4 regions of the Ruminococcus sp. 1001713B170207_170306_F1 genome follow, and region 1 is predicted to be linked to each of the others. Evidence: riboswitches for the same ligand, from Rfam matches in the RefSeq annotation. Region 1 holds a riboswitch; each other region holds the start of a gene.
The links. A riboswitch is a leader RNA that binds a small molecule or an ion and turns the genes downstream of it on or off. The one in region 1 is predicted to bind cobalamin.
Positions count from the first base shown of each region.

Region 1 (3,133 bases):
GTAAAGAATTCTCGAAAATATATCCCTTCCCATCTGATCAGTTCCCATGAGATACTGTTTGCATGGCGCTTTCAGAAGGTCTGTATAGTGTGTTTCCAACGGATCATAAGGTGCAAATTTTCCCGCGAACAATGCAAATAATAAGAAAAGCACTGCAAATGCCATTATAATCACAAAACGAATCCATAATTTTTTCTTACTCTTCATGTTGCAGGGCTCCTCTTCTAATTCTTGGATCAAGCCACTGGTAAGATATATCTACCAAAAGATTCACCAGTACATAAATACATCCCATCCACATAACATATCCCTGGATCAGCTGGTAATCTCTGCCGGAAATCGCAGCCACTGCTGCGCTGCCGATTCCATTCCAGCTAAAGACCGTTTCAACGATCATTGTTCCACCAAGTAATCCTCCAAATGACATGCCGAGCATTGTCACTACAGTAAGCAGGGAATTTGGCAGCACATGAAAGAAAATTGTACGAAACCTTCCAATTCCCCTTGCTTGACAGCCATTTATATATTCCTCATTCATCTGCTCGACCATTACCGCCCTGATCCGTCTTATGTAGTACGCACTCATGCTTAACGAAAGTGTTACAGACGGCATGATCAGACTTTTAAAAGAATCTGATCCCCCCACAGGCAGCCAGTGCATCTTAACTGCAAAAAAATAGATCATCATCATACCAACCCAGAAGCTAGGCAGTGAAATTCCAATAAAAGACATAAACCGAATAATATAATCAGCCTTTTTATCCTTATATACTGCTGATAAAATTCCTAACGGAAAAGAAATTAATATCATCAGAATAAACGATGCAACTGCCAGTTTAACCGTATTGGGGAGTTTTCTTCCTAATACCTGGGAAACGGGCTGTGCATATTTTACCGACATTCCGAAATCGCCATGTAACGCACCCTTCAGCCAGTTCACATACTGCTCTCCAAAAGATTTGTCTAATCCGTATTTTTCTTCAATCTTTGCGATTACCTCCCGGTCATGACCTGCACCCATAGATTCTGCCAGCTGTTCAGCTGGATTTGACGGCAAAATATATGTAAGTCCAAAGGTCATCAGAGACAGCCCAAACAAAATAATCACAAGTGAAATCAGTCGTTTTATAATCTCTCTTTTCACTTTTTCAGCCTTTCTGTGCTACAATACAAAAACTCATCGGTAAAGGGCTGCCAGCTATTTCCACCTGTATTTTATGAAATCCTGTTTCTACAAGTTTATTAAAATCCCAGGCAGGTCGATCTACCTGACTCATTGGCAATTTCTTTGCAATTTCATCCATAATGGAAAAATCTACATTTTCTTTATTATGTCGCGCATGGCACCCTTGTTCTTCTTTTTCATGTCCCCGCTGAAACTCATCATAGGCTTTCTGATACTTATCACTAAAAAAACGGCGATAATAATTTCCATCTTCCAGAATTAGAATTCCATCTTTTTTTAGAACCCTGTACGCTTCCTCATAAGCTTTATCTGCATGCTCCAGGTTCCAGAATACGTTTCTTGATACCACTGCGTCGAAGGAATTATCAGCAAATTCTAAGCTTTGCACATCCATCTGATGAAGTTCTGCTTTAAGTCCTTCTGTCTCCAGATTTCTTCTGACTTCTTCCAGCATTTTTGTGCTATAATCTACCGCAATCACCTGAAATCCCATCGAAGCAAGCAAAGTGGTAAAAAAGCCAGCGCCACACCCATCATCTAATACATGGCATCCCGTTTTAAGAGAATTTTTGAAAATATTTTCCCATCTCTCTCCAGGTTCTGTTTTTCTTTCTTCCATACTGGCATCTGAAAATCCTCCAGCTCTCATATCCCAATATGACTGAATATTCTTTAACAATTCTGCCATTTGTGTTTATCCTTTCCAATAGCATAAACTTCTGCCAAATCAGGGAATTCATGTAATAAAAGCGTGAAAAAGCCGCTGCTAACGCAGCGGCTTAATGACATAATAATCCTGTTATATAAAACCAACCTATACCGTGCCCCGCAGCAAAAGTTCTTCATTCTGGCCGGTATTCTGGCTCCAGTGTCATCATAATGCTTTCCCTTCCCGATAAAAATTCAGTGGTTTCGAAAGCTTACTCAACTGTTACAGCTACGGCATAGCACAGGATTTTCACCTGTTTCCCGTTTGACCTGCTAGAATTTATTTTAATTTCCACCAGGCACCAAAATGGTCGTTTTATTCAATTCTCAACACAACATCAAAAAAGTATAATACAGCATTTCCTGTTTGTCAATCAGAATTTATCAGGCCTCTATATCCTCAATATCCTCTCCATCCGGTACCGGCCAGATATTGATACAGTTCGGGGTCTCGATCTTACGTGGTTTGCCCTTCATCATAATGATGTTCTTCTCGTAGTCAACCTTGAAGGTTGTAATGCTGTTGCTGGAGTGGTTGGCAACGGCAATGTGCTGATTATCCGGGAAAATAACAAGGTCTTTCGGATAATCACCACTTACAGGAAGAACAAATTTACGATCCAGAAGACCAGTCTCACCATCTACCTCAAACATACCTACTGTATTCTCACCTGCTGTAGTGCAGAATAGATGCTTGCCATCCGGTGCAAGAGCAAGACCTGATGCGGCATTATGAGATACGCTTCCGTCTTCCTTCTTCGCAAGGGTGGAAACACTTTGAAGCAGCTCAAACTCCGGAGTATCACCCTCTCCATTGTAGCTGTACACTTTAATCTCATTGCTCAGCTCAAACAGAACATATGCATAACGTCCATCTGCGCTGAAACGGATAATACGCGGTCCGCTCTCTCTCGGGCAGCGGACAATATCAACAAGCTCCAGCTTATCTGTGCGCTTATTGATCCGGTAAACCTTGATCTGGTCAATTCCATTATCTACTGCGCAGAGATATTTATTATCCGGAGTAGGACGTACACAGTTTACGTGAGGACGGAAGTTACGCTCTGCAACACTTCCAAGACCAGTGTGGAAAACACCGTCCATAACACTTCCAAGACGTCCATCCTTATGAGTGTGTACAACGGTTACCTTTCCATCGTGATAACCTGCTACGTAAAGATATTTGCCATCTACGTCTGTAGCAAGGAAACAACCTCTCATGCCATCAATATCCACGCT
Region 1 is NZ_JADPEX010000012.1:37,776-40,908, reverse strand. Features, by position in the region: gene nikC (nickel transporter permease) at 1-207, opposite strand, end outside; gene nikB (nickel ABC transporter permease) at 197-1,144, opposite strand; gene I4V84_RS08995 (class I SAM-dependent methyltransferase) at 1,149-1,874, opposite strand; cobalamin riboswitch at 2,018-2,216, opposite strand; gene I4V84_RS08990 (lactonase family protein) at 2,279-3,133, opposite strand, start outside.

Region 2 (3,133 bases), on a different contig from region 1:
CCTGGTTTACTCATGGAACTGACCGCATCGAACTGATGAACAGCAAGACAAAGGAAGAAGTCACCCTTATGCCGGAAGCCAGAAATAAAGACGAACTGGACAAGCTTCTGGAGGATGCTGGAATTTCAAAGGGATCCACCACTATACAGACTTCCTGTGAACTTACAGATACAGAGCTGGTTATCACTAAGGGAAAAACCGGAATCGGTCCGGATATGGATGCACTGAAAGAAGCGATTCTAAAAGCAATTTCCATAGAAGATTATGAAGCTGTTATCGAATGTCCTACTATGAAGACACCGCCAGAGGAACTGGATCTGGAATCCTATTATGAAAAAGTACATACAGATGCCACAGATGCTTCTCTGGGGGAAAATAATGAAATTATTCCGGCAGTTACCGGAATTTCATTTGATGTGAAGTCAGCTGCAAAGAAGCTGGAAAAAGCAAAAGAAGGGGCAAAGATTACCATCTCCCTTGAAATAACCGTGCCCGAAGTTTCTACAGAAGAGATAGAAGCCCTTCCTTATCTGAATCTTCTTGGTACTTATACTACATATGGCGGCGGTACCGAAAACCGTGTTGCCAATTTGAAGCTTGCCGTGGAAGCCTGTGATGGAGTGGAACTTCAGCCAGGACAGATTTTTTCCTACAACGATACTTTAGGTCCACGTACTGAGGAACGAGGGTACAGGGAAGCAACTGTAATTGTAGGAGGCGAACATGCCCAGGATATCGGAGGCGGAATCTGCCAGATTTCCACTACGTTGTTTATGGCATGCCTGCAGTCTGATCTGACCATTGTTGAGCGTCATAATCACGCTGCCCGAATTGATTATGTTGAGGATGGTCTGGACGCAGCAGTGGTGTGGGGAGGTCAGGATTTCCGTTTTCAGAATAATACTGCTTATCCAATTAAAATTGAAGCCTCTTACGATGAAAAAGAGGAAGCCGTAACGGTATCCATTTACGGAACCCAAACTGACAATAATACGGTAGAGATTACTACAGAGCATTCCGATCCAAACACCTGTAAAACCTACCGCAGTGTCTACGATGAGAATGGAACACTTCTCCGCACAGATGAAGTCGGGTACAGTAAATACAAGCAATAACCCTATAAATCTATTGATTTCGACATAACGGTCTGCTATAATGAGGTGAATTGAATAAATCCGTTTTCAGTGCCAGACATATCTGTCTGCTACAGCGTGCAGATTGTGGGAATATTTTTTCAACACGCTCTAAGAGGGAATCAGGTGAAAGTCCTGAACGATCCGGTCACTGTAACCAGGGAGTAGAATCCAGTGAAACCATTGGTATATTGCTGAGAAGGATGGATTCTGTGTTGATCTGTAAGTCAGGAAACCTGCTGAATTCGTTTAATGAAAGCTTCCGAAGAAAGTACTTCATTCTCATTAATATATTTGATAATACAATATATTGAATTTTTAGTGCCTGTTTTCTCAGAGGAAGCAGGCATTTTTTTGAAATAATCCTGTCAGGATTGCCCATTGTACAAACAGGCTCCAGAAGCAATTGGGATTTATTCAAATTATAAAATAATAGGAAGAATCGAGGAAAAAGAAATGAAAAGAAATTCAAAACGCTTTCTTGCACTGTTCCTTTCCGTCGCGATGACGGTCACTCCTGCTGTACTTACACAGGCAGAAAATGAGGATGCAAACGTACAGGTTTCTGTTACACCAACTCCAGAAACAGAGGCGGAGAAGACTGCTGTTGCTGCTGAGACTCCTGTGCAGGAGAACGCAACAGCTGAGGAAGAAAACACTGACACTACAGTAACTCCGGCAGCAGTGGATGCCTCTGCTGTGAAAGAGACACCTGCTGCTACAGAAACACCTGCCTCTGAGACCACTCCTGAGGTTACTGCATCACCTGCTGAAGAAAGCAAAAATGAGGAAGCAGAAGCTCCACAGCCTACAGCTGCACCAGAAACAACAGAAGAGGGCAAAACCGAAGAGACAGATAAACCAGAAACAAAGCCAGAGGATCTGAACCCAGATGGTTCCAACATGACCATTGACAAGGAAGATAACAGTGCATATAAAATGCTTAAAATCAAAAGCTCTTCTGCTGAATTAAATGGTGATAAAATTAAGATAACCCTCAATACTGACGGAAAGAACTATGAGAAGCTTTATCTTGGTTCTAAAGAAGATCCTGACGAAGCAAAAAATGCAGCAGCAATCGTTGGTACAGAAAATGAAGATGGTTATACTTTCATTTTTGAGGTTCCTGCCAGTGAACAGGTCCAGACTTTCAGCATCGTACCATTTTCTGTAAAAAATCAGAAATGGTACACAAATATGGCTTTGAAACTGAACGTTCCAGGAATGAAAGCCCCGGAACCAACAGCTACTCCAGAGCCAACTGCAGCCCCTGAGCCAACTGCCACTCCACTGCCAACTGCAGCTCCAACCCAGGCACCAGCCCAGAATGAGATTACAGATGCCGGAATCAAGCTTGTAAAAGAAAACGGTGATGAATTTGCAATGTTCGTAATCACCGGTTCCACTGTAAAGGTTTCGGAGGATAAATATATTGTCACACTTTCTACCGCAAAACAGAATTATGACATGATCTATCTTGGCAGTGCCAGTGACTCTGATAAAGAAGCAAATTCCATCAAAGGAGTAGAGAACAGTGCAGGAGGCTATACCTACACCTTTGAAGTTACTGCAAGCAAGGAAGCTCAGACAATAGCAGTCGTTCCTCATTCCAAGAAGAGCCAGAACTGGTACGCAAAGGGTATATTGACGATTACCGTACCGGCGGTTCCAGGATATGGAGAGGCTGCTCCAACACCGGAACCAACTGTTTCCCCAGAGCCTACCGAAGCACCGGTTGAGACTCCTGCACCAACTGAAACTCCAGTGCCAAGCACAACTCCGGAAGCAGCCACCACCCCAGAGCCAACAGCAACCCCTGCTCCAGGCAGCTGTGCAAGCGGAATTTATAATATTACAGTAAACTCCAGTTCATCTATGTTCCGTGTAATTGACTGTGTCCTTACTTCCAAAAACGGAAAAATGACAGCTGTTCTTACTTTAAGCGGAACTGGTTACGACTATCTATGTCTGGGAACAAAAGAAGAAGCTGCCGCAGCAGA
Region 2 is NZ_JADPEX010000031.1:26,123-29,255, forward strand. Features, by position in the region: gene I4V84_RS16550 (VanW family protein) at 1-1,115, shown strand, start outside; cobalamin riboswitch at 1,219-1,392, shown strand; gene I4V84_RS16555 (hypothetical protein) at 1,590-3,133, shown strand, end outside.
Region 2: another riboswitch for cobalamin. It lies ahead of I4V84_RS16555 (hypothetical protein); the one in region 1 lies ahead of I4V84_RS08995 (class I SAM-dependent methyltransferase).

Region 3 (3,133 bases), on a different contig from region 1:
TGAAACTGACGGTGAGTTTTTACCTCTTGAAACACCAAAGCTCAGATTGGAGGTAATAGGGGACAGCATTACCTCTGGTGAGGGCGGCAGCGGTGCAGGAGAAGAAATGACATGGAATTCCTTTTGCTTCAATGCCGTGGATAATTATGCATATATGGCAGCAAAAGAACTGGGCGCGGTGTACAATTGCATCAGTCAGAGCGGCTGGGGCGTTTTCTGTTCCTGGGAAGGCAATGAGCAGCAGGCAATCCCGCTATATTATGAGCAGGTGTGCGGTCTTTTAAATGGAGAAAGAAACAAACAACTGGGTGCTATGGAAAAATGGGATTTCCAGAAGTTTCAGCCTGATGTGATCGTAGTGAATCTGGGGACAAACGACAGCAGCGGCACGAAGAATATGGACAGAGTTGGAAAGGCTGTGGAAGACTTTTTGAGAAAACTGCGCGTATGTAATCCAGAAAGCTATATTCTGTGGTGTTATGGAATGCTTGGAGCTGAGATTTTGCCTACGCTTGAGAAAGCAGTGGGGAATTATAAAAGAAAAACAGGGGATGAGCGCGTGGAATTTGTGAAGCTTCCGGATACACAGGAAGGAGAATTTGGATCAAGGCAGCACCCTGGGCACAGATCTCATGAAAAAACAGCGAAAATCCTGATGGAGAAGATTCTGGAGAAGCTGACGCTGCTGTTCACGCCGTGACAGCACCATCAGGTTGATAAAAAAATAACAAAAAATCCTTTCAAATGGTTGACAAAGACAGTGACCGGTGGTAATATGATGTCAGTATAATTCCATAGTGAACATATTAAGTGCTGACAGCTATAAGCTGGCAGAAAGAGGGAATCAGGTGAGAAACCTGAGCGATCCGGTCACTGTAACAGAGGAGCGAATCTCATAGTCCATTGTGCTTACGCATGAGAAGGAGAGAGGAAGTGATGATTCTGGAGCCAGGAAACCTGCTTGGTATGGCGAGGTTAAACTTCCGATGAAAGTGTAACAACCAGTTTTGGGGAATCCGCAGCCCTGAGATGTTGTCCGCTTTTGTGAGTGGACATTTTTTATGGAATGATCGCCTGTTCAGAAGAATTATACAGATTAAATGGCAGGCGATACTACTTCGGATGAAACCGTTCCCTCCGCGTATATATGAACGGATCATATTCTACCCCGGAGTAGCATCGCTCCCTCTTAAATAATGATGATTCAGAAGCCGCATATGCGGTATTTTTTTTACACTTTTCCTGAGCCTGTTTGTAGAATTATTCTCGTAATCTCCTGCAGGGTGTGACGCACATCTTACAGAAAGCCTTTTTTAAACACGCTCTGGCAATATTCTATTCCTGTAAGCGGGAGTCATTTTTATCATTTGATTTTTGTGCATTACGAAATAGAATATAAAGAATATTTTGTTTTGAGTTGTATGAGATAAGGAGAGAAATATGGAGAAAAAATATTGGGAAGACAAAGAATACGCTTATTTCAGCCATAAGAAATGTGAGTATTTTCCATGCCATAAAGGAGCTGATCCAGAGAACTTTAACTGTCTGTTCTGCTATTGCCCGCTTTATGCCCTTGGAGAAAAATGCGGCGGAAATTTCAAATATAATGAGAAGGGATTTAAAGATTGTACGAATTGTCAGCTACCTCATAAGAAGAAAAACTACGGTTATGTGACAGGAAAATATCAGGAACTTGCTGCGATGATGCAGAAAGTAAGAGAAGCAGATCATAAAAATGAAAATGAGTAATCAAAGAAATAAGTATAAAAAACTCTCCGGAATATATACGAAGTTAAGCTTACGTATTTATATTTCTCGGAGAGTTTTTGCGCAACGCAAAATTCCATTGGAATTCTGCAAGCTGGATCCTTTTTATCGTATGCTTAACAGCATCTTTAATTTCGGAATCTGGTTGTTGAGAATCAGACCCTCTGGAAACATAGCATTATGAACGAAATCAGCGGCATAAGTGAAGTCTCCAATATGCTCTGTTCCATGACTGTCACTGGAAAGCACGATTGGAACCAGATACTTCCGGCAGCAGGACAGGATCTGCGCGCAGTTGGCATGGGTATCGCCCCGATATCCGTAAGGTGCCAGGGAAGCTTCGTTGATCTCAAGGAGAACACCGTTTTCACCGGCAGCCTTTACAACTGCGTCGTAATCTATGTCATACTGGGGATTATCAATGTGTCCCAGGATCTTTATAACCGGATTCTTCATTACGTTCAGAAAAGCAGCAGTATTTTCTTCCCTGGTCTTTGGCCGGAAATTCTGATAATGCATGCTGGCGATTGCGTAGTCCAGCTTATCAAGAAGCTCCTGTGGCAGATCTGTTTTTCCATCGGTATCCAGAATGTTCAGTTCAATTCCATATAATAATTCCACATCGAAACGCTTCCTGGGCGAATAGATCAGGCTTCGGAAATAAGAAGAAGTTCCGGCAGCCAGAGTGGCTGGTCCGTGGTCTGTGATTCCAAGAAGCTTCAGCCCTTTTTGAGAAGCAGCCTTTGCCATGTCGCTGATGGTGCAGGTTGTGCCGTGTCCGCTGGCAATGGAATGTGTGTGTATATCAGAAAGATACATAAAATCATCTCCTAGTCAAGATTACGTGAATATATGCAGCTGGTAATTTCACTATAAAAGTGTTTTGAAAAGCCATTTACAGTTAACTTTAGTATGCCAGAGGGAAAAAAACATGTCAATCATAAATAAGAAAAAACAGAGAAAACAAATAAAAACAACATTGTACTACAAGAAAAACCACATATAACATGCCAGGAAATGTTGCTTTTTGTTGACACTTGGAAATCAGAAAGGTATAATCAAATCAGATTATAAAAACTCTTTATTCAGGAGGAGAAAATGGGATACACAGATAATATGTCTCCGGAAATGAAACAGAGAATCGTACAGGAGCTTGTGCCAGGCAAGCAGATTTCCCTGGCACATATCATTGCCAATCCGGATAAGATTCTTTACACCAAGCTGGGTCTTGATCCATCTCTGGATTACTCAAGAGCGGCCATTGGGATCATGACTGTAAGTCCGGCAGAAACTGCTATCATTATGGCAGATATTGCGATGAAATCATCTGGCGTTGAACTGGGGTTTGTTGATCGTTTCAGCGGAA
Region 3 is NZ_JADPEX010000010.1:28,657-31,789, forward strand. Features, by position in the region: gene I4V84_RS08055 (GDSL-type esterase/lipase family protein) at 1-700, shown strand, start outside; cobalamin riboswitch at 792-980, shown strand; gene I4V84_RS08060 (cysteine-rich small domain-containing protein) at 1,441-1,749, shown strand; gene I4V84_RS08065 (phosphatase) at 1,873-2,586, opposite strand; gene I4V84_RS08070 (BMC domain-containing protein) at 2,866-3,133, shown strand, end outside.
Region 3: another riboswitch for cobalamin. It lies ahead of I4V84_RS08060 (cysteine-rich small domain-containing protein); the one in region 1 lies ahead of I4V84_RS08995 (class I SAM-dependent methyltransferase).

Region 4 (3,133 bases), on a different contig from region 1:
GCCTGAGTATGAGCTACATAAAGCTGCTCAACAGCGTCAATTCTTCCAAGACCTTCGATCTGGCAGTCAATCTCATCGAAATCTCCAGAAGCCTCGAACATGCTCTTCCAGGAGTCATCATCATCACCAGCCATATCATTGTTTGCATGGTCACCAGCAACAACCATAAGCGGACGAAGGATTACTTTCTTGAATCCGGCATCTTTTACTTTATTGATAACTTCATCACAAGCTGTATCCTCTGGCTCACCTTCTACAGTACCGATGAATGCGTTTGTGAATTCAAGTTTCTCCATCTGGGTCTGCATCTGATCATATGTAACGTTTGCTGTATGGGAAGTACCATGTCCCATGAATACAAATGCGGTTCCATCTTCTGCAGCTGCTTCCATGCTGTCATATCCAGCTTCTTTTACAGCTTCATCTGTGATTGCCTGAGCAACAGCAGCTTTGTCATCGTTGATAACGGTAGCGTCATCGCCAACCTCACCAAGCATTGGTTCAGCGATTGCTACAGATTCAAATTTATCTTTGTAAGCATCAATAGCTTCTACCATCTCATCGTACTCAGCACCATGCATAAGATGTGTAGGCTGAACTACAAGATTCTTAACACCGTTTGCTACTGCACGGTCAAGTGCCTGCTGCATGTTATCAATCTTCTCATCATCTCTTGCCTGTACATGGTTGATAATGATCTGAGCGGTAAATGCTCTTCTTACAGACCAATCCGGGAATGCTTCTGCAAGAGCATCCTCGATTCCTTTGATATCCTCTGCACGGCTGTCGTTAAAGGAAGTACCAAAGCTTACTACAAGAAGCTCATTCTCACCGATCTCGTCCTGATTACGCGGATCATCCTTGGAAGCATCACCTGTGTCACGTCCGAAATACTCTGGACTTGCCTCTTCTCCCTCTACAAGCTCTTTCTGAGCATCTGTAAGGGCATCCCATGCTTCTTTAGCTTCCTTGCACTGCTCATCTGTATCATCTGTTCTCTCCTGAACATAAATAGCATCGATAAGTGCTGCTACTTTATCAGCCGCTTCCTTATCTGCATCTGCAGTGTCATCAGCTGCTTCTGCATCGTCTGTTGTCTCAGCATCATCAGCTGCTTCAGCATCGTCAGCTGCCTCAGCATCATCAGCTGTCTCAGCATCGTCTGTTGTCTCCTCTGCTGCTTCCTCTGTCTCTGCAAATGCAACAGTTGCTGTTGCTGCTGTCATGCTTGCTGCCATAGAAGCTGCAAGAAGGATTGCTAATAAAGATTTTCTTTTCATTTCTTTTTCCTCTTTTTTTTGTATTTCCGGATAGAATCACGTATAAAGAATCCCATGGGAAATCTATCACCAATCTCCCATTGCATAAAAACAGCCGCATTTTCTGCGACTGCACACATTCTCATATACACACTTTTCTTCCAAAAAACATTCAGGAAATATTCATGTATCGTTATGAGAATACAGGTTCTGTGTACCGCAGACCTAAGATTCCACGCCAAGGCAGTTCTCCTGACTTCGGTCAACACTGCTCCCCCTTCCCGGTTTCCCAGTGGGCTCTGAAGCAGTTCCCTTACACAGTGACGGCATCGTTCCGGACTCTCACCGGATTCTCTTTTGCGCATCATGTTCATGATGCAACCTTCGCGCTATAACCATTATACATATTCGACTCGGATATTTAATATGTACCATATTATTATATATTTTTTATGAACTTTTTATGTATTTTTTATGAACTAAAGTATGTTTGAAAAAGGCTTTCTGCAAGATGTGCGTCACAATTTGTGGGAGATTTTGTCCTGATGAGGGCGCCGTAGCGGGCTACGGCAACTGAATTCGGGCAAAATATACCGCAAAGTGGGGCGTGCAGATTGCGGGAATAATTTTTCAAACAGATTACTATTCACTCCGTTCATAGCAACACGCTTCGCGATACACAGGAATCATGCTTTCGCATGGTTTCGCGCCGCAATTCTCAGGTTTTCTGTGAATTACTTATTGACAAATACCCCGCCAGGGTATATATTGGTTTCATCAAATACATACCCCTAAGGGGTATATAAGGAAAGGAGTCCGCCTATGACAGCTGATTATAAATCCGAATCCTGCTGCAGCCACACCGCAGCCGATCCTGCAACTCTTTCCAGCCAGGAACCTACCAAGAAGGTCTGTTCCTGCTGTTGTACCAAGCACACCGATCGTTCCGAAGCAGAGCGCAGGAAGCTGGTAAACCGTCTGAAACGTATTGAAGGCCAGATAAGGGGGATTATAGGAATGCTGGAGAATGACGCTTACTGCAACGATATTCTTATTCAGTCAGCAGCTGTAAATGCCGCTGTGAATGCATTTAATAAGGAACTTCTCGCCAATCATATCCGAACCTGTGTGGCAAGAGATATCCGTGATGGTAAAGACGAAACCATTGATGAGCTGGTTGCAACTTTGCAGAAGCTAATGAAGTGAGATACCAGCGCATTCCGAATGTGTACCTGCCTGCGGAGGTACGAATGCGCAGAGCAGTCCGTTGGTATCGAAACACTGTATTCGAAGGAGGAATTTATTATGGAACAATACAACGTCACCGGCATGAGCTGTGCAGCCTGCAGCGCCCGTGTGGAAAAAGCGGTAAACAAGGTTCCGGGAGTTACTTCCTGCTCCGTAAGCCTGCTTACCAATTCCATGGGAGTGGAAGGAACTGCCTCAGCCTCTGCCATTGTCTCAGCTGTAGAAGAAGCCGGATACGGCTGCAGCCTGAAGGGTGCTTCCGGTCAGACGGAATCCGTTTCCGATGCTGAGAAAGCCTTGGAAGATCACGAAACGCCACTCCTCAGGAAACGGCTTATTGCCTCAGTAGGTTTTCTTCTGGTGCTGATGTACTTTTCCATGGGACACATGATGTGGGGATGGCCGCTGCCAGCCTGGTTTGATGGCAACCATATCGCCATGGGACTTGTACAGCTGCTTCTTGCAGGAATCGTCATGGTCATCAATCAGAAATTTTTCATCAGTGGCTTCAGGAGTCTGTGGCACCGCTCTCCGAACATGGATACCCTAGTAGCTCTCGGCTCCATGGCCTCCTTTGTATGGAGTGTCTACGCCCTGTTCGCCATGACCAGAGCCCAGGTTGACGG
Region 4 is NZ_JADPEX010000008.1:82,933-86,065, reverse strand. Features, by position in the region: gene I4V84_RS07150 (sirohydrochlorin cobaltochelatase) at 1-1,280, opposite strand, end outside; cobalamin riboswitch at 1,484-1,660, opposite strand; partial or broken gene I4V84_RS20405 (DUF6783 domain-containing protein) at 1,732-1,833, opposite strand; partial or broken gene I4V84_RS20400 (DUF6783 domain-containing protein) at 1,810-1,920, shown strand; gene I4V84_RS07145 (metal-sensing transcriptional repressor) at 2,082-2,465, shown strand; gene I4V84_RS07140 (heavy metal translocating P-type ATPase) at 2,565-3,133, shown strand, end outside.
Region 4: another riboswitch for cobalamin. It lies ahead of I4V84_RS07150 (sirohydrochlorin cobaltochelatase); the one in region 1 lies ahead of I4V84_RS08995 (class I SAM-dependent methyltransferase).